3 regions of the Enterobacter roggenkampii genome follow, and region 1 is predicted to be linked to each of the others. Evidence: predicted binding sites of a transcription regulator. Region 1 holds the regulator's gene; each other region holds the start of a gene.
The links. Region 1 encodes CRP, which controls carbon source genes, mostly activating them, when cyclic AMP is high. Its sites were predicted from a motif close to ATGTGANNNNNNTCACAT; they were not measured.
Positions count from the first base shown of each region.

Region 2: hpt (hypoxanthine phosphoribosyltransferase) is a predicted target of CRP. The motif match lies at 7,231-7,248, and genes of this name have one in related genera.
Region 3: cdd (cytidine deaminase) is a predicted target of CRP. The motif match lies at 8,048-8,065, and genes of this name have one in related genera.

Region 1 covers NZ_CP017184.1:4,316,585-4,326,341, forward strand. Annotated here, with positions in the region: gene BFV67_RS20305 (biotin-independent malonate decarboxylase subunit beta) at 1-442, opposite strand, end outside; gene mdcC (malonate decarboxylase acyl carrier protein) at 435-734, opposite strand; gene BFV67_RS20315 (triphosphoribosyl-dephospho-CoA synthase) at 744-1,601, opposite strand; gene mdcA (malonate decarboxylase subunit alpha) at 1,601-3,256, opposite strand; gene BFV67_RS20330 (hydrolase) at 3,485-4,507, shown strand; gene BFV67_RS20335 (YheU family protein) at 4,504-4,722, shown strand; gene BFV67_RS20340 (phosphoribulokinase) at 4,753-5,622, shown strand; gene BFV67_RS20345 (OsmC family protein) at 5,707-6,111, opposite strand; gene crp (cAMP-activated global transcriptional regulator CRP) at 6,423-7,055, shown strand; gene BFV67_RS20355 (YccS/YhfK family putative transporter) at 7,113-9,200, shown strand; gene argD (bifunctional acetylornithine/succinyldiaminopimelate transaminase) at 9,197-9,757, opposite strand, start outside.
Region 2 covers NZ_CP017184.1:804,358-814,114, reverse strand. Annotated here, with positions in the region: gene panB (3-methyl-2-oxobutanoate hydroxymethyltransferase) at 79-870, shown strand; gene panC (pantoate--beta-alanine ligase) at 882-1,733, shown strand; gene panD (aspartate 1-decarboxylase) at 1,768-2,148, shown strand; gene BFV67_RS03710 (polysaccharide deacetylase family protein) at 2,154-3,401, opposite strand; gene BFV67_RS03705 (PTS sugar transporter subunit IIA) at 3,466-3,906, opposite strand; gene BFV67_RS03700 (ABC transporter permease) at 4,011-4,781, opposite strand; gene BFV67_RS03695 (ABC transporter ATP-binding protein) at 4,778-5,704, opposite strand; gene can (carbonate dehydratase) at 5,812-6,474, shown strand; gene hpt (hypoxanthine phosphoribosyltransferase) at 6,566-7,102, opposite strand; gene BFV67_RS03680 (glucose/quinate/shikimate family membrane-bound PQQ-dependent dehydrogenase) at 7,311-9,701, shown strand.
Region 3 covers NZ_CP017184.1:3,105,006-3,114,762, forward strand. Annotated here, with positions in the region: partial or broken gene bglF (PTS beta-glucoside transporter subunit IIABC) at 1-1,507, opposite strand, end outside; gene licT (BglG family transcription antiterminator LicT) at 1,532-2,365, opposite strand; gene BFV67_RS14570 (carbohydrate porin) at 2,532-3,821, opposite strand; gene dusC (tRNA dihydrouridine(16) synthase DusC) at 4,181-5,113, opposite strand; gene BFV67_RS14580 (AraC family transcriptional regulator) at 5,155-5,952, opposite strand; gene BFV67_RS14585 (type 1 glutamine amidotransferase) at 6,012-6,716, shown strand; gene BFV67_RS14590 (CidA/LrgA family protein) at 6,907-7,302, shown strand; gene BFV67_RS14595 (CidB/LrgB family autolysis modulator) at 7,299-7,994, shown strand; gene cdd (cytidine deaminase) at 8,124-9,008, shown strand; gene sanA (outer membrane permeability protein SanA) at 9,136-9,757, shown strand, end outside.

The DNA.
Region 1 (9,757 bases):
CCACAATGCCAATAACCGGCGTGTAGCGACGCAGGTCCACAATCGCCGCGTGAATATCGGCAATCGCCGCCAGACCGAGGTTCGCCTCCTGCAGACGCACGCCGCCGGTTTCGAGGCACAGTACCGCCTGAGTCGGAATGCCGTTGCGGTTATCCTCCGCCGCCAGCTCCAGCGCCGCCGCCATTTTGGCGCCGGACACTTCGCCCATGCTGCCGCCCTGGAACGCGCCTTCAATCGCCACGACGACGGCAGGCTTGCCGTTGATGGTGCCCTTCGCCACCACCATGCCGTCGTCCGCCTGCGGCACAATGCCCTGTGGCCCAAGCCACGGAGAAATAATGCCTTCAAACGGATCCAGCAGTTCGCGGTAGCTGCCCTCGTCGAGCAGGGCCTGCGCGCGCTGGCGCGCTTTCAGTTCGATAAAGCTGCTGTCATCACGCATGGCTCACCCCCTCAAAAACCTGTTCGATGCGAATGCGCGCCACGCCCGGCGTCGCGCCGAAGTCGTGGATGGTCAGCTTCCCTGCGGGCAGGCTGCTGACGGTTTGCAGACGGTTGAACAGCGCCTCCCAGCGCCCCCGGCTGTTGTCCACGGAGGTGGTGATATCAATGGTTAACGTCTGGCCCGGTTCGGCGGTGAAGAGCACCTCCATATCCCCGGAACCGACTACCCCTGCCAGCGCCCTGCCGCTTAACGTGCGGCTGGCTGGCACGGTCAATGTGATTTTTTCCATAACATCCTCTTAATGCTTTGAATTTGGCGTTTCGATGCGGTCGAGAAACAGCGTGGCGGCAAGCAGGTCGGCAGCGCCGCCCGGTGAGGCGTTGAGCGCCAGCATCTGACGGTCTAACCTCGCCAGCGCCTGCTGGCCCGCAGGCGTTGCGCTGCCGCCGGCATTCAGCACCGCACGGGCGCCGTCCTGCATAGCATCAAGCCCTTCCATTCCGGCACGTGACAGCACGCAGGTGTCGGTGAGTGAGGTCATGATGGCCATCAGCGCGTCGAGCCTGGCGTGCGTTTCGCTGCTGCCGTTGAGGCGGCTCAGACGAAGCTGCGGCAGCGCGCGCTGCATAACGTGCGGGAACGCCTGCTGCGCCTCTTCACGCGCGCCCGGCACGCGGTAACGGTGCGTGGCGCGCAGGCCTTTACTGAACACCTTCGGCGCCGCGTCGTCCGGCAGTCTCGCCAGCTGTGCGGCGGTGCGGGCGACGTCTTGCGCCCTGGCATCACCGCCGAGCATCGCCACCGCGCTGACCAGCAGCCCCAGCGCCCAAATCGCGCCGCGATGGGTGTTTACGCCACCGGTTGCGGCCATCATCTGCTGCTCGCCTTCGCGACCGAGTCGCCCGACGGTTTGCCGAAGTGCGATATCTGCCGGGCGCTGCCAGCTTTGCAGCGCCAGTGCCTGAAACGTGGAGGTCAGGCTGTGCGCGGAGCACTCCATCAGCGCAAGGGATAAATCGTGGTGCGCGCCGTTCCCCCGACTGTCCACCAGACCGGGTTTCGGGCTTAAACGTGCTTCGTCAATCAGACACTGCGTGGCGGTTCGCGCCAGCCATTCGGCACCGCCTTCAACCTGAATCTGGGGGAGAAGTTTCATTACCAGCTCCGGAATTTCGCAGGTGGGTTATAGAGACCGCCGGACCATTCCACGAGATCAGACACGCTGCCTGCCGCCAGCAGAGAGCGGGTGGCATCAGTGCGGCGAATCCCCAAATCTTCCGGATAGAGCACCTTGCCGCTCTGACGCAGTTCCGCCACGCGTTTGGCATCCACGCCCAGACCGATGTCGGTGATCCCCGCGACGGCGGCGACCATGGCGCGACGCTCTTCCAGATCTTTCGCCCGATAGAGGTAGGCAATCCCCTCTTCCGTCAGCACGTGGGTGACGTCATCGCCGTAGATCATCACCGGCGCCAGCGGCATACCGGAGGCTTTCGCCACGTCAACGGCATCGAGTTTTTCCACGAAGGTCGGCTTCACGCCCGCCTGGAAGGTTTCCACCATCTGCACGACGAGTTTTTTGCCGCGCTGCATTGGGTCAGGTTCGGTGATCATGTTCAGCCAGGCTGGCGTGGCGTGGCGACGACCGTGCGGGTCGTGACCCATGTTTGGCGCACCGCCGAAGCCGGACAGACGACCGCGGGTCACGGTTGAGGAGTTGGCGTAGCCGTCCACCTGCAGCGTAGAGCCGATGAACATATCCACCGCGTACTGACCTGCCAGCTGGCAGAACGCGCGGTTGGAGCGCATGGAGCCGTCGGCACCGGTAAAGAAGACGTCCGGACGCGCGCGGATGTACTCTTCCATCCCCAGCTCGCCGCCGAAGCAGTGCACGCTCTCGACCCAGCCGCTTTCAATAGCCGGGATCAGCGTCGGATGCGGGTTCAGCGTCCAGTGTTTACAGATTTTGCCTTTAAGGCCGAGCTGTTCACCGTAGGTAGGCAGCAGCAGCTCAATCGCCGCAGTGTTAAAGCCGATCCCGTGGTTCAGGGACTGCACCTGGTGTTCCGCATAAATACCCTTGATGGCCATCATCGCCATCAGGATGTGTTCCTGTTTAATCAGGCGCGGGTCGCGGGTAAACAGCGGTTCGATAAAGAACGGCTTATCGGCCACCACCACAAAGTCAATCCACGAACCCGGAATGTCCACGCGCGGCAGGTCACACTCGTCATCCACCAGCTCGTTCACCTGCGCGATGACGATGCCGTCATGGAACGCGGCGGCTTCCACCAGCGCCGGGGTATCTTCGGTGCTCGCCCCGGTATAGAGGTTGCCTTTGCGGTCAGCTTTAAAGCCAGCAATCAGCGCCACGTTGGGCGACAGGTCGACGTAGAGACGGGAGTAGAGTTCGATGTAGGTGTGAATCGCGCCGATTTCGAGCTGACCATCCTCCAGCAGTTGGGAGATGCGCAGGCTCTGCGTCCCGGAGAAGGAGAAATCCAGCTTGCGGGCGATGCCTTTCTCAAAGATATCCAAATGTTCGCTACGGCCAACGCTCGGCATGATCATATGCAGGTCGTGGACGATCTGCGGGTTCACTTCGGCCAGCGAGCGGGAAAGGAAATCGGCCTGCTTCTGGTTGTTACCTTCCAGCACGACCTTGTCGCCTGGCGCGATCAGTTTTTCCAGCATGGCGACGAGATCGCCGGTTGGCAGTACCTTGCCCTGCACCGGTACGGAGGCCAGACGACGCGCTTTTTCGCTGCGTCGCGTGTTCCATTGCCGGGTGGGTGTTTGCCCAGATAACATTATTAACCTCCTGATTCAGATAATCATTTTGATTTGCTTAACGTTGAGTAGAGTGTGCGCTCTGGTGAGAAAGGCATCAATTAAGCGTAGAGGTGAATCATTAGCCTGAGAGTAATAATCAAGGTAAATATTTGTGATCGGGATCAGTTCATGTTTCGGAAAACCAGGCTAAACGGGGTACAATTCGGAAAGTATCGTTAATTTCCGACAAGAATCAGCATCGCGCTTATGACCCAAATCATTCCATCAGGCTTCGAGATTGCAGCCGAAGACAGCACTGAGTTCGTGCCTATGCGCGGCGTCGCCAATCGCCATTTGCAGACCATGCTGCCGCGACTGATCCGCCGCAAGGTTCAGTTCACCCCACACTGGCAGCGGCTAGATCTGCCAGACGGTGACTTTCTGGATCTCGCCTGGAGCGAAGCGCCGGATCAGGCTCGACATAAGCCGCGGCTGGTGGTTTTTCACGGTCTGGAAGGCAGCCTGCACAGCCCGTATGCACACGGGCTCATTGAGGCGGCCAAAGCGCGCGGCTGGCTCGGCGTGGTGATGCATTTTCGCGGCTGCAGCGGCGAGCCGAACCGGCAGAAGCGTATCTATCACTCGGGTGAAACAGAAGACGGCACGTGGTTTTTACACTGGCTGCGGGACAACTTTGGCACCGTGCCCACCGCGGCCGTAGGCTACTCGTTGGGCGGAAATATGCTGGCCTGCCTGTTAGCTAAAGAAGGGGAAAGCGTCCCGCTGGATGCCGCCGTCATCGTCTCCGCCCCGTTCATGCTGGAGCAGTGCAGCTACCACATGGATAAAGGCTTTTCCCGCGTCTATCAGCGCTACCTGCTCAACCTGCTGAAGGCCAACGCGGCGCGTAAGCTGAAGGCCTACCCGGACACCCTCCCGGTCAGCCTGCGCCAGCTGAAAAAAGTGCGCCGCATACGCGAATTCGACGATCTGATCACCGCGAAAATTCACGGCTTCGCCGATGCAATTGACTATTATCGTCAATGCAGCGCCATGCCGCTGCTCAGCAAGATCACGCAGCCAACGCTGATCATTCACGCCAAAGATGACCCTTTTATGGATCATCACTCGATTCCCGCTCAGGAATTCCTGCCCGACAACGTTCACTATCAGTTGACCGAGCACGGCGGCCACGTCGGGTTTATCGGCGGCACGCTGCGCCGCCCGAAAATGTGGCTTGAGACGCGTATTCCTGACTGGCTAACCCCTTATCTGGACGGTGCAACATGATTATTCCCTGGCAGGATCTGGCTCCCGAAACGCTCGATAATCTGATTGAAAGCTTTGTATTACGCGAAGGCACCGATTATGGTGAACAGGAACGCTCGCTTGAGCAAAAGGTCAACGATGTAAAGCGCCAGCTGAAAAGCGGCGACGTGGTGCTGGTGTGGTCAGAACTGCATGAGACGGTCAATATCATGCCCCGCAACGCGTTTCACGGCTGATCTTCCACCCTTTTCAGTCAGGGAGTTGCTATGTCTGCCAGACATCCGGTTATTGCCGTTACGGGGTCGAGTGGTGCGGGAACCACCACCACCAGCCTCGCATTTCGCAAGATTTTCGCCCAGCTGAATCTCCGTGCGGCGGAGGTCGAAGGCGACAGCTTTCACCGCTACACGCGCCCGGAGATGGACATGGCCATCCGTAAGGCGCGCGATCTGGGTAAACACATCAGCTACTTCGGTCCGGAAGCCAATGACTTCGGCCTGCTGGAACAAACCTTTATTGAGTACGGCCAGAGCGGTAAAGGGCAGTCCCGCAAGTATCTGCATACCTATGATGAAGCCGTTCCCTGGAATCAGGTGCCTGGCACCTTTACCCCCTGGCAGCCCCTGCCGGAACCTACCGACGTGCTGTTCTACGAAGGATTACACGGCGGCGTGGTCACGCCGCAGCACGACGTGGCGCGCCACGTGGATCTGCTGGTTGGCGTGGTGCCTATCGTTAACCTGGAGTGGATCCAGAAGCTGACGCGTGACATGAGCGAGCGCGGCCACTCGCGCGAAGCAGTGATGGATTCGGTGGTGCGCTCCATGGAAGACTACATCAACTTCCTGACGCCGCAGTTTTCCCGCACCCATATCAACTTCCAGCGCGTGCCGACGGTGGACACCTCCAACCCGTTCGCGGCCAAAAGTATCCCATCCCTGGATGAGAGCTTTGTGGTGATCCATTTCCGCAATCTCGAAGGCATTGACTACCCCTGGCTGCTGGCGATGCTGCAGGGCTCGTTTATTTCTCACATGAATACATTAGTCGTACCGGGCGGAAAAATGGGGCTGGCGATGGAGCTCATCATGACGCCGCTGGTGGAGCGACTGATGGAAGGGAAACAGATCGCGTGAGTTTTTTGCCCGGGGCGCTGCGCTTACCGGGCCAACGGTCGTGCTTTTGTAGGGCGGGTCAGCGAAGCGCCACCCGCCAAAACATTAAGCCTCGATCACTTCATACGAATGGGTGATGTTTACCGCTTTCTCCAGCATTAACGCCACAGAGCAGTACTTCTCCGCAGACAGGTCCACCGCACGTGAAACCGCCGCGTCTTTCAGTTCTTTACCGGTGACCACAAAGTGCAGATTGATGTGGGTGAACAGGCGTGGCGCCTCTTCGCGGCGTTCTGACGTGAGTTTGACCTCACAATCCGTCACGTCATGACGGCCTTTTTGCAGAATCGACACCACGTCAATGGCACTGCATCCCCCTGCCGCCATCAGCACCATTTCCATTGGGCTGGGCGCTTTATCGCCGGAGTTACCATCCATCAAAATCTGATGTCCTGACGCGGACTCGCCCAGGAACGTTAAACCTTCAACCCACTTCACGCGCGCTTGCATATTCTTAAACTCCAACGTTGCATTTTTGGTGACAGATTACGCGTGCGTTACATTTCTCGCAATGGAAGGCGACCTGCATCATGCTGAAGCGAGACACCAGGAGACACGCGGCGAAAGCTATGCTAAAACACTCAGGATGCTACAGTAATACATTGACGTTACACATGTATGCAGAGGACATCAAACTTTACTGGCTGCGAAACGTTACGGTAGCCGACTTCCCAGGGTATGGGTAAGAATTCGATTGCAACCCCAGAGTCCGGATGCATCTGATGACTCTGGTGACAGCTTATAACAGAGGATAACAGCGCATGGTGCTTGGCAAACCGCAAACAGACCCGACTCTCGAATGGTTCTTGTCTCATTGCCACATTCATAAGTACCCATCAAAGAGCACGCTGATTCACCAGGGTGAAAAAGCGGAAACGTTGTATTACATCGTTAAAGGCTCGGTGGCAGTGCTGATCAAAGATGAAGAAGGGAAAGAGATGATCCTTTCTTATCTGAACCAGGGCGATTTCATCGGTGAACTGGGCCTGTTTGAAGAGGGCCAGGAACGTAGCGCCTGGGTTCGTGCAAAGACAGCATGTGAAGTGGCTGAAATTTCTTACAAGAAGTTCCGTCAGCTGATTCAGGTTAACCCTGACATTCTGATGCGTCTCTCTTCCCAGATGGCGCGCCGTCTGCAGGTCACCTCAGAGAAAGTGGGCAACCTCGCCTTCCTGGACGTGACGGGCCGCATCGCACAAACTCTGCTGAACCTGGCGAAACAGCCGGACGCCATGACCCATCCGGACGGCATGCAAATTAAAATTACCCGTCAGGAAATTGGTCAGATCGTCGGTTGCTCCCGTGAAACAGTGGGCCGTATCCTGAAAATGCTGGAAGATCAAAACCTGATCTCCGCCCACGGTAAAACCATCGTGGTTTACGGAACGCGTTAATTCCGCTTAAACGGCGTGCCATCGCAAGGTGTCACGCCGTTTTTGTCTCTACTCCTCATGTGGCGCAGGCTGATCTATCACCCGGAAGTTAACTACGCACTGCGACAAACGCTGGTGTTGTGTCTACCCGTGGCCATCGGCCTGATCCTCGGACACCTTCAGCAAGGCCTGCTCTTTTCCCTCGTGCCCGCCTGCTGCAACATTGCTGGCCTGGACACACCGCATAAGCGCTTTTTCAAACGTCTGATCGTGGGCGGCTGCCTGTTTGCTGGCTGTAGCCTTGCCGTACAGCTTTTACTGGCCCGGGATATCCCGCTGCCGCTGATCCTGACGGTGCTGGCGATGACGCTCGGCGTCACGGCGGAAATCAGCTCGCTGCACGCCCGCCTGCTACCCGCCTCGCTGATTGCGGCCATCTTCACGCTGAGCCTCGCCGGGAATATGCCGGTGTGGGAGCCGCTGCTGATCTACGCGCTGGGGACACTGTGGTACGGGCTGTTTAACTGGTTCTGGTTCTGGCTGTGGCGGGAACAGCCGCTGCGCGAATCCCTGAGCCTGCTCTATGTGCAGTTGGCGGAATACTGCGAAGCCAAATACACCCTGCTCACCCAGCATACCGATCCGGAAAAAGCCTTACCGCCGCTGCTGACGCGCCAGCAGAAGGTGGTGGATCTGATAAGCCAGTGCTATCAGCAGCTGCATATGCTCGCCGCCAACAAGAACCACGAATACAAACGGCTGCTGCGCACCTTCCAGGTAGGCCTGGATCTGCAGGAGCATATCTCCGTTAGCCTGCACCACCCGCAGGAGGTGCAAAAGCTGGTTGAGCGCAGCCACGCCGAAGCGGTGATCCGCTGGAACGCGCAGACCGTCTCGGCACGCCTGCGCGTGCTGGCTGACGATATTCTCTACCACCGCTATCCCACGCGCTTTAATATGGAAAAACAGCTCGGCGCGCTGGAGAAAATCGCCCGTCAGCATCCGGATAACCCGGTCGGCCAGTTTGCCGCCTGGCACTTCAGCCGCATCGCCCGCGTGCTGCGCACCCAGCGCCCGCTTTATTCCCGCGACCTGATGGCGGATAAACAAAAACGGCTTCCCCTGTTGCCCGCGCTCAAAAGCTATCTGTCTCTCAAATCGTCCGCCCTGCGCAATGCCGCACGAATTAGCGTGATGCTCAGTATCGCCAGCCTGATGGGCATGGCGCTGCATCTGCCGAAGCCCTACTGGATCTTAATGACCGTGCTGTTCGTCACCCAGAACGGCTACGGCGCCACGCGGGTGCGTATTCTGCACCGGGCGGGCGGCACCATGGCCGGGCTGATCATTGCAGGCGTAACGCTGCACTTCCACGTGCCGGAAGGCTATACCCTGGCAGGCATGCTGGCGATCACGCTGGTGAGCTACCTGATTATCCGCAAAAATTACGGCTGGGCGATGGTGGGCTTTACGGTGACGGCGGTATACACCCTGCAGCTGCTTACGCTGAACGGCGAACAGTTTATTGTCGCCAGGCTGATTGATACCCTGATCGGCTGCCTGATTGCCTTCGGCGGCATGGTCTGGCTGTGGCCGCAGTGGCAGAGCGGGCTGCTCAGGCAGAACGCCCACGACGCGCTGGAGGCCGACCAGCAGGCCATTCGCCTCATCCTGAGCGACGACCCGCAGCCCTCCCCGCTGGCGTATCAGCGCATGAAGGTCAACCAGGCGCACAACGCTCTGTTCAACTCGCTCAACCAGGCGATGCAGGAGCCGGGCTTTAACTCACATTATCTGGCCGATATGAAGCTGTGGGTAACGCACAGTCAGTTTATCGTTGAGCACATTAACGCCATGACGACGCTGGCGCGCGAGCATACGATGCTGACGCCGGATCTGGCGCAGCGCTATTTGCAGTCGTGTGAAATTGCGCTGCAGCGCTGCCAGCAGCGTCTGGAGTATGACTCGCCGGGCGAGTCGGGGGATTTAAATATTCTGGAAGCGCCGGAGACGTTAACCCACGGGCCAATGAGCACCCTGGAGCAACACTTGCAGCGCGTGCTGGGGCATCTGAACACCATGCACACCATTTCGTCGGTGGCATGGCGTCAGCGTCCGCATCATGGGGTTTGGTTAACGCGCCGGTTGAAACGAACCGAATATTAGCCTTTAACGATCTTTGCAACCGCCGCGGCAAAGCGGGTTAAGCCGTCTTCGATGTCTTTGTCTTCCACCACCAGCGACGGCGCAAAGCGCATCACGTCCGGCCCGGCGTTGAGCACCATCACCCCTTCGCGAGCGGCGGCGTGCAGGAAGTCGCGCGCGCGGCCCTTGTACTGCGGCTTCAGCTCGGCGCCAATCAGCAGCCCCATCCCGCGGATCTCGCTGAACACGTCGTACTGCTCGTCAATCTGCTTCAGGTGCTTCACAAACAGCTCGCGCTTCGCGCTAACGCCGTTTAGCACCTCTGGCGTGTTGATGATGTCGAACGCGGCCCCCGCTACGGCGCTCGCCAGCGGGTTACCGCCGTAGGTAGAGCCATGAGAACCGACGTGGAACGCGGAGGCGATCTCCTGCGTCGTCAGAACCGCACTTACCGGGAAACCGCCGCCGAGCGCTTTCGCGCTGGTCAGAATATCCGGCGTCACGCCGTAGTGCATATAGGCAAACAGGTCCCCGGTACGCCCCATCCCGCACTGCACTTCATCAAACACCAGCAGCGC
Region 2 (9,757 bases), 1.2 Mb from region 1:
TTTACCTAAAATCATTGTTCCCTCGAATGTTACTGTTAGAATGCGCAAAGATTCGCTTTTGGGCTATCAGGAAACAGTATGAAACCAACCACCATCTCCTTACTGCAGAAATGCAAACAGGAAAAAAAACGCTTCGCCACCATCACCGCGTATGACTACAGCTTCGCCAAACTGTTTGCCGAAGAGGGGATCAACGTCATGCTGGTCGGGGACTCGTTAGGGATGACGGTACAAGGACATGATTCCACCCTGCCGGTAACGGTTGAGGATATCGCTTACCATACCCGCGCCGTGCGCCGTGGCGCCCCAGCCTGCCTGCTGCTTTCCGATCTGCCGTTTATGGCCTATGCCACGCCGGAACAGGCATTCGAAAACGCGGCGGCAGTGATGCGTGCCGGTGCCAATATGGTCAAAATTGAAGGCGGCGCCTGGCTTGTGGATACGGTGAAGATGCTCACCGAGCGCGCCGTGCCGGTGTGCGGGCATTTAGGCCTGACGCCGCAGTCCGTCAATATCTTTGGCGGCTATAAGGTGCAGGGCCGTGGCGATGCAGCCCAGACGCTGCTGGATGATGCCCTGGCGCTGGAAGCCGCAGGTGCCCAGCTGCTGGTGCTGGAGTGCGTGCCGGTTGAGCTGGCGAAACGCATCACCGACGCGCTGTCCATTCCGGTGATTGGTATTGGTGCAGGCAACGTCACCGACGGTCAGATTCTGGTGATGCACGACGCCTTCGGTATCACCGGCGGACACATCCCGAAATTTGCCAAAAATTTCCTCGCCGAAGCGGGCGACATGCGCGCTGCGGTCAGGCAGTATATTGCCGACGTTGAATCCGGTGTTTACCCGGGTGAAGAACACAGTTTCCATTAAGGAGTCTCGTTGTGCTAATCATTGAAACCCTGCCGCTGCTTCGCCAGCATATCCGCCGCGCGCGACAGGAAGGTAAACGTATCGCACTGGTCCCGACCATGGGCAATCTGCATGACGGCCACATGAAGCTCGTCGACGAAGCCCGTGCACGAGCAGATATCGTGGTGGTCAGTATCTTCGTGAACCCCATGCAGTTTGACCGCGCAGACGATCTGGCACGCTACCCGCGTACCCTGCAGGAAGATTGCGAGAAGCTCAAAAAACGCCACGCGGATATCGTTTTCTCACCTGCACCGGCGGATGTTTACCCGCAGGGTACCGAAGAGGCAACCTACGTTGACGTCCCGGGCATTTCCACCATGCTCGAAGGCGCGAGCCGCCCGGGCCATTTCCGCGGCGTTTCCACCATCGTCAGCAAGCTGTTCAACCTGGTACAGCCGGACGTAGCCTGCTTTGGCGAGAAAGATTTCCAGCAGCTGGCGCTGATCCGCAAGATGGTTGCGGATATGGGTTACGATATCGAGATTGTCGGCGTACCGATTGTACGCGCCAAAGACGGTCTGGCACTCAGCTCGCGAAATGGCTACCTGACTGCCGAACAGCGTAAAATCGCGCCGGGCTTAAGCAAGGTCATGAACACCATGGCAGAGCAGATGCTGGCAAAAGAGTTAACAGCAGAAGAGATTATCGCCCTTGCCGAGCAGGCGCTTAACGATAAAGGCCTTCGTGCTGACGACGTACAAATTCGTGATGCTGATACGCTGCTGGAATTAACCCAGAACAGCAAGCGCGCAGTCATCCTGGTGGCGGCCTGGCTAGGTCAGGCGCGTCTGATCGACAATAAAGTGGTTGAGCTGGCGTAGTTCCCTTCACCCCTGATAATGATAGGTAAACGTAATGATTCGCAAAATGCTGCAAGGTAAGCTTCACCGTGTGAAAGTCACGCAGGCCGACCTGCACTATGAAGGCTCCTGCGCCATTGACCAGGATTTCCTTGATGCAGCAGGTATCCTCGAAAACGAAGCGATTGATATCTGGAACGTGAACAACGGCAAACGCTTCTCCACCTACGCGATCGCCGCCGAGCGCGGGTCCAAAATCATCTCCGTTAACGGCGCTGCGGCGCACTGCGCGGACGTGGGCGATATCGTGATCATCGCCAGCTTCGTGATGATGTCTGACGAAGAAGCGCGCCGCTGGCAGCCTAAAGTGGCCTACTTCGAAGGCGAGAATGAAATGAAGCGCACCGCAAAGGCGATTCCGGTTCAGGTTGCATAAGCGCACTACCCCTGCGGCTGATTGCTGATCAGCCGCGACATCGTCTCCAGCGAATCCGTTCTTAAGATGTACAGGCGTTTCAGTAAGAACGGATTATCCCCCGGCTTCACCTTTCCTTTCACCGTCGTCACCGCCAGATGGAAACCGGCATCATTCGCCGCCTTTATCGCTTTATTGTCGTAGCCGCCGAAGGGGTAAGAGACATACAGCACGCGCGGGTTAAACTGCGCCAGCGCGCGACGCGAGCGTTCAAAATCAAACAAAATCACGTGATAGCTGCGGCTCAGTAAAATCGGATGCTTATTGGCATCCACGCGGTGCAGGAAGTGGGTATGAGACTGAATATCGAACACATCCTGAATCCCCTTAATCTCCTGCACGCTCATAAACTGCAGGGATTTAGGATCCCACTTCTGCGGATGGCCTTTTATGCGGGAAGAGATAATAAACGCGGTAGCCTTGAAGCCGTACTCTTTCAGCACAGGATAAGCATAGCGGCTGACAGATTTCAGGCCATCGTCAAAGGTTATCACCACCGATTTCGCAGGCAGGTTCATTTTGTTACGCACGTATCCTTCCAGCTGGTACATCGTCAGGGTGGTATAGCCCTGATCGCGAAGCCATGCCATCTGGTTATTGAACGCACGTACGCTGGTCGTCGTGGACGTATGTCGAAAGCGCGTGTCTTCTTCATCACGCAAAATATGATGGTAGGTCAGAACAGGAAGGCCGTTATCTTCCTGCGCATCCAGGCTGCTGATCCACGCCAGACGATTACCGATGCGGATCTGAAACCAGGTCTGGTTTAAACGGTCTTTAAGTTTGTTCAGGATCGGATAGCGAAGATTGGCGCTTAAGGTGCCGAAGGGTGCGCTGCCGTTGTTCGGGGCGTTATAAACGGGCGTGTCTTTCCACGTTATCAGGTTTTGATTGCTCAGCGGTTTATTCAAATCCCCCAGGCCATCCTCAACGCGCTGTTTGCCCTGAACCGGCTCCAGATGCCCCTTGTCGATAAAGCCCGTGCCAAATCCGAAGCGAAATTCATAGTAGTCCGCCGCCGCAGGCACCACCGCGAGGATCTGCCCTGCCCGCACGTTGCCAACGTTAATGACGCTGTTGCCGATCTGCGCCCAAATCGCCGCATCTTCGGTGGTTTGCATATATTGAGCAGGCAGTCTTTGCTGACTTAATAAACTGGCAGAAACAGTGCCGGACACGAACATCAATAGCAGGAAAACAATACGCGTGAACATGAGGGTCTTATTCGAAGCGGAAATACTTACGCCATTGTAGCAAAAGCGACATCAATACCAATGTTTAATTCTTATACAGGTCATGCAGCAGGACAAAGGGAGGATTTTTTTGCTGTTGATGCCACAAGCTGCTGACGCCCGGGGTACCCAGCGAAACGATAGCGTTACGGAACGCTGCGCTGGTTAAGGTCTCGCGATGGGGATACATCATTTCAAGCAGTGGAAAGCTAATACCGGAGATCACCTCGCAGCAGTCGTGCTTATGGCTCATCAGGGCCGCAGCACGGTACGGCGCCGCGCCGGATTTATCGGTAAGGAAAATCACGCCATCTCCGGTGTCGGTTTCATGAAGGGCATCGCACATCATCCGGCCAAGCATGTTGGTACTCAAGCCGCGCCAGTAGTTAACCGCGCGACACTGTGGCAGCGGACCAAACCTGGCTTCCAGCTTCAGCAGCATGTCCTGCGCCCGTTCATCGTGGCAGGTGATAACCCATCCCAGCATAACTCTCTCCTTAGCAGGCAAGTAGTTTAGCGGAGTGAAGGTTAGTTTTCGGTGATAACTGTCAAAGAAAGTGCCCGGCAGACAGAATGTCGCCGGGCTGAGGGCTAGCTGCGCAGACCGCGTCCGCGCTGGATCAGATACCAGCACAGCAGGTAGAAGACGATGATGAACACCACCAGCACCGCCACCGTGGTAAACAGCGGCACATCGGTGATGCCGAGGAAGCCAAAGCGGAAACCGCTGATCATGTAGACGATCGGGTTCAGGTGCGACAGCGCCTGCCAGAACGGCGGCAGCAGCGTCAGGGAGTAGAACACCCCGCCGAGATAGGTCAGCGGCGTCAGCACGAAGGTCGGGATCAGGCTGATGTCGTCAAACGTTTTGGCAAACACGGCGTTCAGCAGACCGGCCAGCGAGAAGAGGATCGCCGTCAGGAGCAGGGTCAGGGCCACGAAAAGCCAGGAGTGCACCTGGAACGGCACGAAGAACAGCGAGATGGCCGTCACCAGGATCCCAACACACAGACCGCGCGCCACGCCGCCACCGACGTAACCGGCAATGATCACATGCGTTGGCACCGGTGCCACCAGCAGCTCCTCAATATTGCGCTGGAACTTGGCGCTGAAAAAGGACGACGCCACGTTGGCATAGGCGTTGGTGATCACCGCCATCATGATCAGGCCAGGCACGATAAACTGCATATAGGTAAAGCCGTGCATCTCACCAATCCGGGAACCAATCAGGTTACCGAAGATGATGAAATAGAGCGTCATCGTGATGACTGGCGGCACCAGGGTTTGCACCCAGATGCGCATAAAACGGTTAATCTCTTTCGCCCAGATACTTTTCAGCGCGACCCAGTAAAGATGCGTCATGCCTTGTCTCCTTGTTTATCCTGCACCAGAGAGACAAACAGCTCTTCCAGTCGGTTCGCTTTGTTACGCATACTTAAAACCTGAATACCCTGCGCGCTCAGCTGGGAGAACACGCTGTTAATCCCCTGCTCACGCAGCACTTCCACTTCCAGCGTTGAGGTATCCACCAGACGATACTGGTACCCTTCAAGCTTCGGTAGCGGGCTCTTTGCCGCCAGATCGAGAATAAAGGTTTCCGATTTCAGCTTGGAGAGCAGGTTCTTCATCGAGGTGTTTTCCACCAGTTCGCCGTGCTGAATGATGCCGATGTTGCGGCACAGCATTTCCGCCTCTTCCAGGTAGTGGGTAGTCAGAATGATGGTGGTGCCTTTGTCATTGAGGTCTTTCAGGAAGCCCCACATGGAGCGGCGCAGCTCAATGTCTACGCCCGCCGTCGGCTCATCGAGGATCAGCAGCTTTGGCTCGTGCATCAGCGCACGGGCAATCATCAGGCGGCGCTTCATCCCGCCGGATAACATCCGGGCGCGTTCGTTACGCTTTTCCCACAGATCGAGCTGCTTGAGGTATTTTTCGCTCCGCTCCAGGGCCTCTTTACGCTCAACGCCGTAATAACCCGCCTGGTTAACGACGATCTGCTGCACCGTCTCAAACGGGTTGAAGTTGAATTCCTGCGGTACCAGACCCAGCTGGCGCTTGGCGTTGACCACATCTGTTTGCAGGTCGTATCCGAACACGCTGACGCGGCCGGAGGTTTTGTTCACCAGCGAGCTAATGATGCCGATGGTAGTCGATTTCCCCGCCCCGTTCGGCCCCAGAAGCGCGTAAAAATCACCGGCCTCTACTTTAAGATCTATTCCGCGCAGCGCCTGAACGCCGCCCGGATAGGTTTTTTTAAGCTGCTCAAGCTCCAGTGCAATTGCCATGAAATTAACTTACCTTCAGTTCTGACACACGTTGTGTGGTTTCATTAAAAGTCGGGTTACCCTATAGTAGCGCAACGCAATTACTCGGTTACAGGTCGCTAACCTCCATGAACAACATAGATACACTCATCAGCAACAATGCACTATGGTCAAAAATGCTGGTGGAGGAAGACCCCGGATTTTTTGGAAAACTCGCGCAGGCGCAAAACCCACGCTTTCTCTGGATTGGATGCTCCGACAGCCGCGTACCGGCGGAGCGCCTGACCGGCCTCGAGCCCGGCGAACTGTTTGTTCACCGCAACGTTGCCAACCTGGTGATTCACACCGATCTCAACTGTCTTTCTGTTGTTCAGTATGCCGTTGACGTTCTGCAAGTCGAGCACATCATCATCTGCGGCCACTACGGCTGCGGCGGCGTGCAGGCGGCGGTTGAAAACACGGAGCTGGGGCTCATTGATAACTGGCTGCTCCACATCCGCGATATCTGGTTCAAACATAGCTCACTGCTGGGCGAAATGCCGCAGGAGCGCCGCATGGATACCCTGTGCGAACTCAACGTGATGGAGCAGGTGTATAACCTGGGCCACTCAACGATCATGCAATCGGCGTGGAAGCGCGGGCAGAAGGTCTCGATCCACGGCTGGGCGTACGGTATTCACGATGGTCTGCTGCGCAACCTGGAAGTGACCGCCACCAACCGCGAAACGCTGGAGCAGCGTTACCGTTCAGGAATTGCCAACCTTCAGCTTAAGCACGTAAACCATAAATAAACAAAGCCGGGTGGCGGCTGCGCCTTACCCGGCCTACATGTGCCCATTCGTAGGCCCGGTAAGCGCAGCGCCACCGGGCAACAAACCGCAATTACTCGTCCAGCAATACCACTTTCCCAACATACGGCAGATGACGATAACGCTGTGCGTAGTCAATGCCGTAACCGACGACGAACTCGTCCGGGATAGAGAAACCAACAAACTCCACCGGCACCTGCACTTCACGGCGGTCAGGCTTATCCAGCAGGGTGCAAATCGCCAGCGATTTTGGCTCACGCAGGCTCAGGATCTCGCGCACTTTTGACAGCGTGTTGCCGGAGTCGATGATGTCCTCAACGATCAACACATCTTTGCCACGAATATCTTCATCCAGATCTTTCAGGATTTTCACATCACGGGTGGTGGACATGCCGCTGCCGTAGCTGGAGGCGGTCATAAAATCGACCTCATGGGGCACATGCACCTCACGGCACAGGTCTGCCATGAACATGAAAGAGCCGCGCAACAGACCGACCAGCACCATTTCGCTGCCGCTGTCCTTGTAATGTTCGGTGATTTGACGACCCAGTTCGGCGATACGCGCTTTGATCTCGGCTTCCGGGATCATCACTTCAACAGTATGTTTCATATTACTAACCAAATGATTTTAATGAAAATCTCTCAATACGGATGAGTTAATATCCAGCACTGATACGCAAGCCAGCCATTATATCAGCAAATGGATAACCCTGGCGTATGAGTTATAAAAAGCAAATATTGTGATTCCGATCACACTTGTTAATACCTATAATTAGTTGCTAGCAAATTATTAACAAAAACTGACGAGTACACTTTCTATGGCTGAAACAAACTCTAAACAGCCGCGTCTACTGGTGACATTAACAGCGCTATTCGCCGCCTTCTGCGGCCTGTACCTGTTAATCGGTGGCGTCTGGCTGGTCGCGATCGGCGGCTCCTGGTACTACCCGATTGCGGGCCTGGTTATGCTTGGCGTAACCGTCCTGCTCTGGCGTAGAAAACAATCTGCACTGTGGCTGTATGCCGCACTCCTTCTTGCCACCATGATCTGGGGCGTCTGGGAAGTCGGCTTTGACTTCTGGGCGCTGACGCCGCGCAGTGACATCCTGGTCTTCTTCGGCATCTGGCTGATCCTGCCGTTCGTCTGGCGTCGCCTGATCGTGCCGTCCAGCGGTGCGGTCGCGGCGCTGGTGGTAGCGCTGTTAATCAGCGGCGGTATCCTGACCTGGGCTGGCTTCAACGATCCGCAGGAGATCAACGGTACGCTGAACGCAGAATCGACGCCTGCGGCGGCGATCTCTCAGGTTGCTGACGGCGACTGGCCTGCCTATGGCCGTAACCAGGAAGGTCAGCGCTACTCTCCGCTGAAGCAGATCAACGCGGACAACGTTAAAAACCTGAAAGAAGCCTGGGTATTCCGTACCGGCGATCTGAAGATGCCGAACGATCCGGGTGAACTGACCAACGAAGTGACGCCAATTAAAGTCGGCGATATGCTTTATCTGTGTACGGCGCACCAGCGTCTGTTCGCGCTCGACGCGGCCACCGGTAAAGAGAAATGGCACTTCGATCCGCAGCTGAACTCCAACCCGTCCTTCCAGCACGTGACCTGCCGTGGCGTCTCTTATCACGAAGCGCGCCCGGATAATGCGAGCCCGGAAGTCATTGCCGACTGTCCTCGCCGCATCATGCTGCCGGTGAACGATGGTCGTCTGTTCGCCATCAATGCCGAAACGGGCAAGCTGTGCGAAACCTTTGCCAACAAAGGTATCCTGAATCTGCAGACCAATATGCCGGACACCACGCCGGGTCTGTATGAGCCGACCTCCCCGCCCATCATCACCGATAAAACCATCGTGATTGCCGGTTCGGTAACGGATAACTTCTCTACCCGTGAAACCTCCGGCGTTATCCGTGGTTTCGACGTGAACACCGGTAAACTGCTGTGGGCCTTCGACCCGGGCGCGAAAGATCCGAACGCGATCCCGTCGGACGAACACACCTTTACCTTTAACTCGCCAAACTCCTGGGCGCCAGCGGCGTATGACGCGAAGCTGGACCTGGTCTACCTGCCGATGGGCGTTACTACGCCAGATATCTGGGGCGGTAACCGCACGCCGGAGCAGGAACGTTATGCCAGCGCTATCGTGGCATTGAACGCGACCACCGGTAAGCTGGCCTGGAGCTACCAGACCGTTCACCACGATCTGTGGGATATGGATATGCCGTCCCAGCCGACGCTGGCGGACATCACCGTTGATGGCAAAACCGTACCGGTGATTTACGCTCCAGCGAAAACCGGCAACATCTTCGTGCTGGATCGCAGCAACGGCAAGCTGGTTGTGCCTGCACCGGAAAAACCGGTTCCGCAGGGTGCGGCGAAAGGCGATTACGTCAGCAAAACCCAGCCGTTCTCCGATCTGAGCTTCCGTCCGAAGAAAGACCTCAGCGGGGCAGACATGTGGGGTGCCACGATGTTTGACCAGCTGGTGTGCCGCGTGATGTTCCATCAGCTGCGCTATGAAGGCATCTTCACGCCGCCTTCTGAGCAGGGCACGCTGGTCTTCCCGGGTAACCTGGGGATGTTCGAGTGGGGTGGGATCTCCGTTGACCCTAACCGTCAGGTCGCGATTGCCAACCCAATGGCGCTGCCGTTCGTTTCCCGTCTGATCCCACGCGGTCCGGGCAACCCAATGGAGCAGCCGAAAGACGCGAAAGGCAGCGGTACCGAAGCCGGTATTCAGCCGCAGTATGGCGTACCGTTCGGCGTGACGCTGAACCCGTTCCTGTCGCCGTTCGGTCTGCCGTGTAAACAGCCTGCCTGGGGTTACATCTCCGGTCTGGATCTGAAAACTAACCAGATCGTATGGAAAAAACGTATTGGTACGCCACAGGACAGCATGCCGTTCCCAATGCCGGTTCCGGTGCCGTTCAATATGGGTATGCCAATGCTGGGTGGCCCAATCTCCACCGCCGGTAACGTGCTGTTCATCGCGGCAACCGCAGATAACTACCTGCGCGCGTACAACATGACCAACGGTGAAAAACTGTGGCAAGGCCGCCTGCCAGCGGGTGGCCAGGCCACGCCGATGACCTATGAAGTGAATGGCAAGCAGTACGTTGTCATCTCCGCGGGCGGTCACGGTTCGTTTGGCACGAAGATGGGCGACTATATTGTCGCGTATGCGTTGCCGGACGAAGGCAAATAAAAGCAAAACGGCAACGAAAGTTGCCGTTTTTAGCAATGCAGGCCGGGTAAGACGAA
Region 3 (9,757 bases), 1.2 Mb from region 1:
CGCGGAGACCACATTCTCTGGCGCGGTGTTTCCTGGCATACCTGCGAGCAGCGTCAGGCCGCAGCTCAGCACCAGCGCCACCACCGTGCCGATAATGCCTCCCCACAGCGTGGCGTCCACGCCGCCCGGCGGAATCATCTGGGCGATGGTAAAGATATTGGCGAAGCCGAAGGAGTAAACGTGGGTGTCACTGAAGCCGACAATCGCCCCGCCGATAGCGCCAGCCACGCAGCCAAAGATAAACGGACGGCGCAGCGGCAGGTTTACGCCATACACTGCGGGTTCGGTGATACCGAAAATACCTGCCGTCACGGATGAACCGGCCAGCATTTTCTGACGCGCATCGCGGGTACGCAGAAAAATGCCCAGCGCCGCCCCCACCTGGCCAAACACCGCAGGCAAAAGCATGGGCAGCATGGAGTCATGCCCCAGCACCGCCAGGTTGTTGATCATCAGCGGCACCAGCCCCCAGTGCAGGCCAAAAATAACGCAGACCTGCCACAGCGCGCCCATCGCCGCGCCCGCCAGCCAAGGTGCCAGAACGTAAATAGTCTGATAGCCGTTCGCCAGCATCTGGCTCAGCCAGGTCGCCAGCGGCCCGATAACGAGGAAAGTCAGCGGCACGGTCACGGCCAGACAGATCAGCGGCGCGAAGAAGTTTTTCATCGAGGAAGGCAGCAGCCTGGTGCTCTGTTTTTCCAGCCAGCAGCTGACCCACGCGGCGAGAATAATCGGGATCACTGACGCGCTGTAGTTGAACCACGTGACGGGGATGCCCAAAAAGGCTTCCGATACCGCGCCCGGCTGCTGGCTGGCGTTGAACGCCGCAATCATCACCGGATGGGTGAGCGCCCCGCCGATCACCATGGTAATAAACGGGTTGCCGCCGAACTTTTTCCCGGCGGTATAGCCCAGCACCAGCGGGAAGAAGAAAAACAGCGCATCGCTGGCGGCAAACCAGATTTTATGCGTGCCGCTCTCGGTCGTGAGCCAGCCGCAGACCACGGCCAGCGCCAGCAGCCCCTTCAGAATACCGGACGCGGCCAGAATGCCAATAAATGGGGTAAAGATCCCGGAGACGATGTCAATCAGGCGGCCCAGCAGGTTCCCCTTTTCGCCCTTCTCTTCCACGACAGGGGCGTCGTCGGTCAGGCCTGCTTCATTGCGCACCGCCTGCCAGACGTCATGCACGTGGTTGCCAATCACCACCTGAAACTGGCCGCCGCTTTCGACCACCATGATCACGCCCGGGTTTTTCTTGAGCCCTTCCGCATCCGCCCGTTGATTCTCTTTCAGTTTGAAGCGAAGCCGGGTCGCGCAGTGCACAAGACTGACGATGTTCTCTTTTCCGCCAACGTGGCCGAGAATATCCTTCGCTAACGCCTGGTATTCCATCTCGATTTCCTTACATCCGATGCCCGCAGGCACCTGTTGACTGAGTACAAAAATAAAAAAACCCGAGAACGACCTTCTGACGAAGGCCGCGCTCAGGTTTTGCCTGCGTGATGCAGTAACAATCCTGTTTTGAGGCTTAACGCCCCTCTTTTCTCACCCGCTCGATATGAATGGCGAGGAACATAATTTCTTCGGTTGTCAGCTCACGCTGGTAGCTTTTGTTCAGGTGCTGCGCAATTTTCTCGGCGCATTTCCACGCCTTCGCGTAGTTGTCTTTGACTGCCGTATGCAGCGAGACATCGTCATCTTCCACCACGGTGCGGATGAGCATCCGCTGGGCAAAAAACTTCAGGTGGGTGACGAAACGCTGGTAGCTGAGCGACTCTTCGTCATACTCAAGCTGCAGCTGATACTTCACCAGCTGCAGGATCTCCTGCATCACCCGCGTCACGTGCATCACCTCCGGCATTTCGCTGTTCAACTGCGCGGTAACCAGATGCAGGGCGATAAAACCGGCCTCATCCTCCTCCAGTTCGACGTTCAGGCGTCTGGCGATAATGGCCCGCGCCTCCTGCCCTAGTTCGAACTCCTTCGGATACAGCCGTTTAATATCCCACAGCAGCACGTTTTTGATGGCCAACCCGTTCTTCTGCCGCTCAATCGCAAAGTAGCAGTGATCGGTGAGGGTGATATACAAGCTCTCCTGCAGCTTGCCCAGCCGCTGCGCCGCCAGCCCGATGATGCGGTCGCAGGTGGTCATCACCTCCAGCGGAATCTGACTCAGCAGCTCGCCGAGCCGACGCACCAGTTCATCGCTTTGTAACGCAAACACCTTTTCAACCCGCGCGGTATCCAGCGCTTCACCGACGCGCTTCTGAAAGGCCAGCCCACGGCCCATCACCACCTGTTCGCGCCCGCGCTCATCCTGAACAACCACCACGTTATTATTGAGTATCTTGGCGATTTTCATCTGAACCCCAGAAACAAAAAAACCTGACCTCCGGCAGATGCCAGAAAATCAGGTTTTGCCTGCCTAAGCAGTAACAATCCAGTTCTGGCACTCTAACAGTTTCATTCGTAGCCTCAATGCGTCACGCGTCAGAAACGTGACGCGGATCGAACTTGCTACCGTGATATCAGAAGGTCACCACCGTTTTCAGCTCGGTGACCCAGGCATCCTGGGTGCGACTGACCCCGCCGGGATGGTGCCAGTACTGAATGCCCGGCTGCAGTTCAAGCCATGACACCGGACGAAAGCGGTAGTAAAACTCGCCGTTCAGGGAATGGCCCGGCACCGGGTGCCAGGCCGGATTGTTGTAGTCGCTCACGCCGCTCAGGCTGTTCAGGTAACGCTGGTTGCGGGCGTACTGGCTGCTCATATCAATCCAGGTTAAGCCAAAGCCAATCCAGTCTTCCGGTCGCGCATCAAACAGTCCGCGGTAGCGCAGCGAGGCGGCATAAACCTGATGCATGTAGTTAGTGCGCTGATCCGCAAGGCTCATGCTGAACGAGGTGCTCAACCCGCGATTCGGGTCATCCTGATGCTGCGTAAGCTGCTGGTTCAGCCCGGCGTACATGAACCAGGTCCGGCTGTGGGTATCGAATCCGTCCGGGTCCGTCGCGCCCGCCCCGCCGGATTTGCCGCGATAGAGATCGGTTTGCGGCGCGTTGGTAAACACCACGCCCAGGTTGTACGCGCCCGGCAGGCCGTTAATCAGCGGACGCGCTTCGATTTCAACCGGCAGTAAGACCCCTTTGCTGCCCTTCGTCGACCAGCTCCAGGCATGGCTGCGGCTGGCGGCCTGCGGATTCTGCTCCATCACGCCGCCTTTTAAGGTCAGCGTCGGCGTTAATTTATACGCAAGCGTGGTTCCCCAGGTGTGGACGTTCCAGTTGTTCCAGGTGAGCGAGTTGGCTGACTTTCCGCCGCACTGGGACAGCAGCTGAAAATCACAGGGGATAATTTGATCGAAGGTCTGCACCTTGTTCATCATCCCGATGCGCCAGGTCAGACGCCGGTCGTCAAAGCTGCGGGCAAAGGTCAGCCAGCCCAGACGGGTAATCGACTGCCCGCCCCAGCTCTCCTGGGTCAGATCGTTGAAGTTGACGCGCGGGTCCTGCACGCGTTTGGTGGTGAGATCGTCATTGTGGTTGCGGTTGACGATGTTCCCCTCGATACGCGCGTCCGGGATACCGGTCCAGCGCTCCAGGTCCTGGTTGAAGGTCAGCGCGAACTGGTCAATATAGGCCACGTGGGAGTCGTGGTTATATCCGCCACCGCCGTTCCAGCCAATTTCATTCAGGTATCCGAGGTTATAGGTAAAACCGTTATCGTTAAGGATTTTACGTATGCCGAGCATTTCGCCCAGCACAGGCTCCGGCGGAGCTTCAAACCCTAATACCGTACCGTTCCAGTCTTGCGCCATCGACAGCGGGGATATCGCCAATAAGGCGAACGCATAGAGTTTATTTTTATATGCCATGATAACAACCTGTGATTGAGTATTGAGTGCGTAACCGGCCGCAGGAAATTTTTCTATTTCCTGTCGCTATTTCTTTTTTTAAAAATCATTAAAAAGCGCTAAGCCAAATATCTCTCCTGCGTAAATGACAGGCAAAAAAAAACCTAAGCGCCCCACAGCGAAAATGCTGTGGAACGCTTAGGTTTTGCCTGTTAACCAGTCACAATCCTGCGTTGAAAACAGTGGCACCTTAACACCGTCGCGCCACGTTGAAAACCTGAACTGTTTTCTGTTTTAAAAAAGTGTGAGCAATTTAACGCTTATTATTTGGCCTGAATCACCCGCGCAATATCAGCCGACGTCTGTAAAGTACGAATCTCCTGAAATAATTCCAGCGCTTCCTCGTACTCTTTGCGTAAATAACTCAGCCACTGCTTAATACGCGCGACGTGATACAAACCGGTGTCGCCCTGCTTTTCCAGACGGCTGTATTTTTGCAGCAACGTGACGACATCTGCCCAGGGCATACGCGGTTCGTTATATTTCACCACCCGGCTGAGGTTGGGCACATTCAGCGCGCCGCGGCCGATCATTACCGCATCGCAGCCGGTGGCCTGCAGACAGGCCTGCGCGCTCTCGTAATCCCATATTTCGCCGTTGGCGATCACCGGAATGGAGAGGCGTTTGCGGATCTCACCGATCGCCTGCCAGTTTATGCGATCGGCTTTGTAGCCATCTTCTTTAGTGCGGCCATGCACCACCAGCTCGGTGGCCCCGGCCTGCTGCACCGCATCGGCGATCTCGAACTGTCGGGCATCGCTGTCCCATCCCAGCCGCACCTTTACCGTCACCGGCAAATGCGCGGGCACGGCCTCGCGCATGGCTTTCGCGCCGCGGTAAATCAGCTCAGGATCTTTCAGCAACGTCGCCCCGCCGCCGCTGCCGTTCACCAGCTTCGACGGACAGCCGCAGTTGAGATCCACCCCGTAAGAGCCCAGCTCAACCGCGCGGGCGGCGTTTTCCGCCAGCCATTCCGGATACTGGCCGAGGAGCTGAATCCGCACCAGCGTGCCGGAAGAGGTCCGGCTCTGGTTGTGCAGCTCGGGGCAAAGCCGGAAGAAGGATTTTACCGGCAACAGCATATCGACCACGCGCAAAAACTCCGTCACGCAGAGATCGTAGTCGTTCACCTCGGTCAGAAGCTCGCGCACGAGGGAGTCGAGCACGCCTTCCATTGGGGCCAGTAAAACACGCATAGCAGTACCTGTGAAAAAAGACGCGCTATAGTAGCCGCTCTCTATATCGCTGGGAAGCGCTTCTGTTCAGGCAGAAAGTCACCCGGCGTTGCCCCAACAATGGCGCGAAACGCCGCCGCAAATGCCGCCGGGCCGGAAAACCCCAGCATCCAGGCCACCTGCTTAACCGGGTATCCGTTGGCGAGGAGATCCAGCGAGGCACAAATCCTTGCGCGCTGTCGCCAGGCCCGGAAGCTAAAGCCGGTATCGTTGATAAACGCACGTGAAAATGTGCGTTCTGACATCGCGGCCCGTTCCGCCAGCCTTTCCAGAGAGAGATCCCAGAGATTGTTGGCAATGAGGTCACAGGCCACGCGATGTAAGCGCTCATCCACGGGCATCGGCAGTTCGGCCGAAATCTGCTGCGTCTCGCTGAGGATATCGAGCAGCAAAACGGCCATGCTGCGCTGGCTTGCCGGGCGGTATTCCGCGCTGAACAGCCCGGCAATCAGCTCTTTGAACAACGCTGTGGCCATAATCACGTGAACCTCGTCTTTCCGCTTAAAAGGCTCGCATTGCGATATCAGCGTCGGGCTAAACCAGACCGCGCGGAGCTCCGTTGTGGATAGCACGCTGTAGGTGTGTTCCTGAAAGGGAGGGATCCACAGCGCGCGCTGCGGCGGTATGACCCAGCGTTTGCTGCCGGTTTCGACCAGCATGACTCCTTTGATGGCAAACAAAAGTTGTCCCTGCGAATGCTGGTGAGGCGGATCGACTTCGCCGCGCGTATAGCGAATTGCCCCTCTTGACCATCCGATGGCATCGTCGTGAATTGGCGTTTTATCGATAACGGTTGGCATTTCACATTCCCCCCTTCCTCTTATGATGCTGCTTGTACACGTAACCGGAGAGAGACGCAATGCACATCCATTTTATTATTCATGAACATTTCGAGGCGCCAGGCGCCTATGAAATCTGGGGGAAAAGTCGCGGCTGCAGTCTGAGCTACACCAGAGTGTATCAGGGCGATTCATTACCTGAGGAACTGGGGCACACAGACCTGCTTATCATCATGGGAGGCCCGCAGTCCCCCGCCACCACGCGTGAGGAATGCCCCTGGTTTGATGCGCAGGCGGAAAAGGCACTCATCAGCCGCGCGATAGAGGCAGGTAAAACGGTGATAGGCGTTTGTCTGGGCTCACAGCTTATCGGCGAAGCGCTGGGCGCCGCGTTTTGCCACAGCCCGGAAAAAGAGATCGGCAAATTTCCCGTCAGGCTCACAGATGCAGGCAAGGCGAACCCGCTGTTTGAAGACTTTGGCAGCGTGCTGAACGTCGGTCACTGGCATAACGACATGCCTGGGTTGACGCCGCAGGCTAAGGTTCTGGCTTACAGCGAGGGCTGTCCCCGCCAGATCGTGCAATACAGCGAACGGGTTTACGGTTTCCAGTGCCATATGGAGCTAACGCCGGAGGTGGTAGAGTTGCTGATTGAGCATTCGCAGAATGACCTTCGCCGCGCGGGTGAATTCCGTTTTGTCGAAACGGCGGAAAAACTCCGTTCGCATGATTATCGCGAAATGAACCAGGTGCTGTTTTCTTTTCTCGATAAGCTGACCGCCTGACGCTGATGCCTTCTCTGGCGCGTTACTTCGCCAGCGCAACCCCTTTCCTCTAAACTCTAGCCTGCACCAGTAAGGTGATACCGGACGTTCCATTCCGGAATGTCTGGTATGCTCAAAATTCATGATGTGATCCGTGGCACATTTTTAGGTTTAATTGTATGATGAATGCGTTTCAGCAAGGACTATCACCATGAGCAAATCATTGAACATTATCTGGCAATATCTGCGCGCATTCGTCCTGATTTACGCCTGCCTGTATGCCGGGATTTTCATCGCGTCGCTGCTGCCCATCACCATTCCCGGCAGCATTATCGGCATGCTGATCCTCTTCGTGTTGCTGGCGCTGCAAATCCTGCCTGCAAAGTGGGTCAATCCCGGCTGCTTCGTCCTCATTCGCTATATGGCGCTGCTTTTCGTGCCTATCGGCGTCGGGGTCATGCAGTATTTTGATTTGCTCAAAGCCCAGTTCGGCCCGATTGTTGTTTCCTGCGCGGTGAGTACGCTGGTGGTTTTCCTGGTGGTGAGCTGGAGTTCACATCTGGTGCATGGCGAACGTAACGTGATTGGGGAGAAAACAAAAAAATGATGGACAATATCTGGTGGTCCCTGCCGCTCACCCTTGCAGTCTTTTTCGCCGCACGTAAGCTTGCCGCGCGTTTCAAAATGCCCTTGCTGAACCCCCTGCTGGTGGCGATGGTGGTGATAATTCCGTTCCTGCTGCTCACCGGCATTCCTTACGAACGCTACTTTGCCGGCAGCAAAATCTTAAACGACCTGCTGCAGCCCGCCGTCGTGGCGCTGGCGTTCCCTTTATATGAGCAGCTGCACCAGATCCGCGCCCGCTGGAAATCCATCATTACCATCTGTTTTGTGGGTAGCCTGGTGGCGATGATCACCGGCACGTCGGTGGCGCTGCTGATGGGCGCTTCCCCACAGATTGCGGCGTCAATCCTGCCTAAATCGGTGACCACGCCTATCGCGATGGCGGTTGGGGGCAGCCTCGGCGGCATTCCGGCCATCAGCGCGATGTGCGTCATTTTCGTCGGTATTCTCGGCGCGGTGTTTGGCCACACCCTGCTGAACGCGATGCGTATTCATACTAAGGCGGCACGGGGGCTGTCGATGGGCACCGCCTCGCACGCGCTGGGCACTGCCCGCTGCGCGGAGCTGGATTATCAGGAAGGGGCGTTTAGCTCCCTGGCGCTGGTGATCTGCGGGATTATTACCTCCCTGCTGGCCCCGTTCATTTTCCCGCTGATTCTGGCAGTGATGGGCTAAAATTTGCGATGCGTCGCGCAAATTTCATTTTGATTTCATAAGTTGCATACATAATGAGAAGTGGATCACATATAAAGCCCTGACGGCTCCGTAAACTACCGATCCATTAACCTTTATGAGGCAAACGCCATGCACCCACGTTTTCAAGCTGCTTTCGCCCAGCTTGCAGAGAATTTGCAGTCAGCCCTTACTCCCGTTCTGGCAGATGCGCACTTCCCCGCCCTGCTGACCCCGGAGCAGGTCACGATGCTGAAACAGGCAACGGGACTGGACGAAGACGCGCTGGCTTTCGCACTGCTTCCTCTGGCTGCCGCCTGCGCGCGGGCCGATCTCTCCCACTTCAACGTCGGGGCCATTGCGCGCGGCGTCAGCGGCACCTGGTACTTCGGCGGCAATATGGAGTTCCTGGGCGCAACCATGCAGCAAACCGTTCACGCCGAGCAGAGCGCCATCAGCCACGCCTGGCTGCGCGGTGAAAAAGCGCTGAGCGCCATTACCGTGAACTACACCCCCTGCGGCCACTGCCGTCAGTTTATGAACGAGCTGAACAGCGGGCTGCAGCTGCGCATCAACCTGCCGGGCCGCGCGCCGCACACGCTGGCGGATTACCTGCCGGACGCGTTTGGCCCGAAAGATCTGGAGATCAAAACCCTGCTGATGGACGAGCAGGACCACGGTTTCGCCCTGTCCGGCGATGACCTGAGCCAGGCGGCGATTACCGCCGCCAACAAGAGCCACACGCCGTACAGCACGTCCCCGAGCGGCGTGGCGCTGCAGTGTCGCGATGGCCGAATCTTCACCGGCAGCTATGCAGAAAACGCCGCGTTTAACCCAACGCTGCCGCCGCTGCAGGGCGCACTTAACCTGCTGAACCTGAACGGCTATGACTATCCGGACATTCAGCGCGCCATTCTGGCAGAAATTGCTGATGCGCCGCTGATTCAGTGGGATGCCACTGCCGCAACGCTTAAAGCGCTGGGCTGTACGACGATCGACCGCGTGCTGCTGGCGTAACCCTTCCGGCGGGCAGAAATGCCCGCCAGTTTGTTGAAAAACCCCTCAGTTGAGTCGCTGTTTCTTGCGCTAACCAGGCGGGTAAAGTAGCCTGAGTTAAATTTCACCTTCGGTACGAGCCATCTGCATGTTAAAGCGCGTTTTTTACAGCCTGTCTGTCCTGGTCGGCATACTGCTGTTGATCGTGCTCGGCCTCGACCGGTGGATGAGCTGGAAAACCGCCCCCTATATCTTTGACGACCTGCAGGACCTGCCCTATCGTCAGGTTGGGGTAGTGCTCGGCACCGCCAAGTATTACCGCACCGGCGTCATCAACCAGTATTACCGTTACCGCATTCAGGGCGCGCTGAACGCCTACAACAGCGGCAAGGTGAACTACCTTCTGCTGAGCGGCGATAACGCCCTGCAAAGCTATAACGAACCGGTGACGATGCGTAAGGACCTGATTGCCGCGGGCGTGGATCCTGCCGATATCGTGCTCGACTACGCGGGCTTCCGCACCCTGGACTCCATCGTCCGCACGCGCAAGGTCTTCGACACCAACGACTTCATCATCATCACCCAGCGCTTCCACTGCGAGCGCGCGCTGTTTATCGCCCTGCACATGGGCATTCAGGCGCAGTGCTACGCGGTGCCGTCGCCAAAAGATATGCTGAGCGTGCGCGTCCGCGAGTTCGGCGCCCGCTTTGGTGCCCTGGCCGATCTGTATATCTTTAAGCGCGAACCGCGCTTTTTAGGCCCGCTGGTGC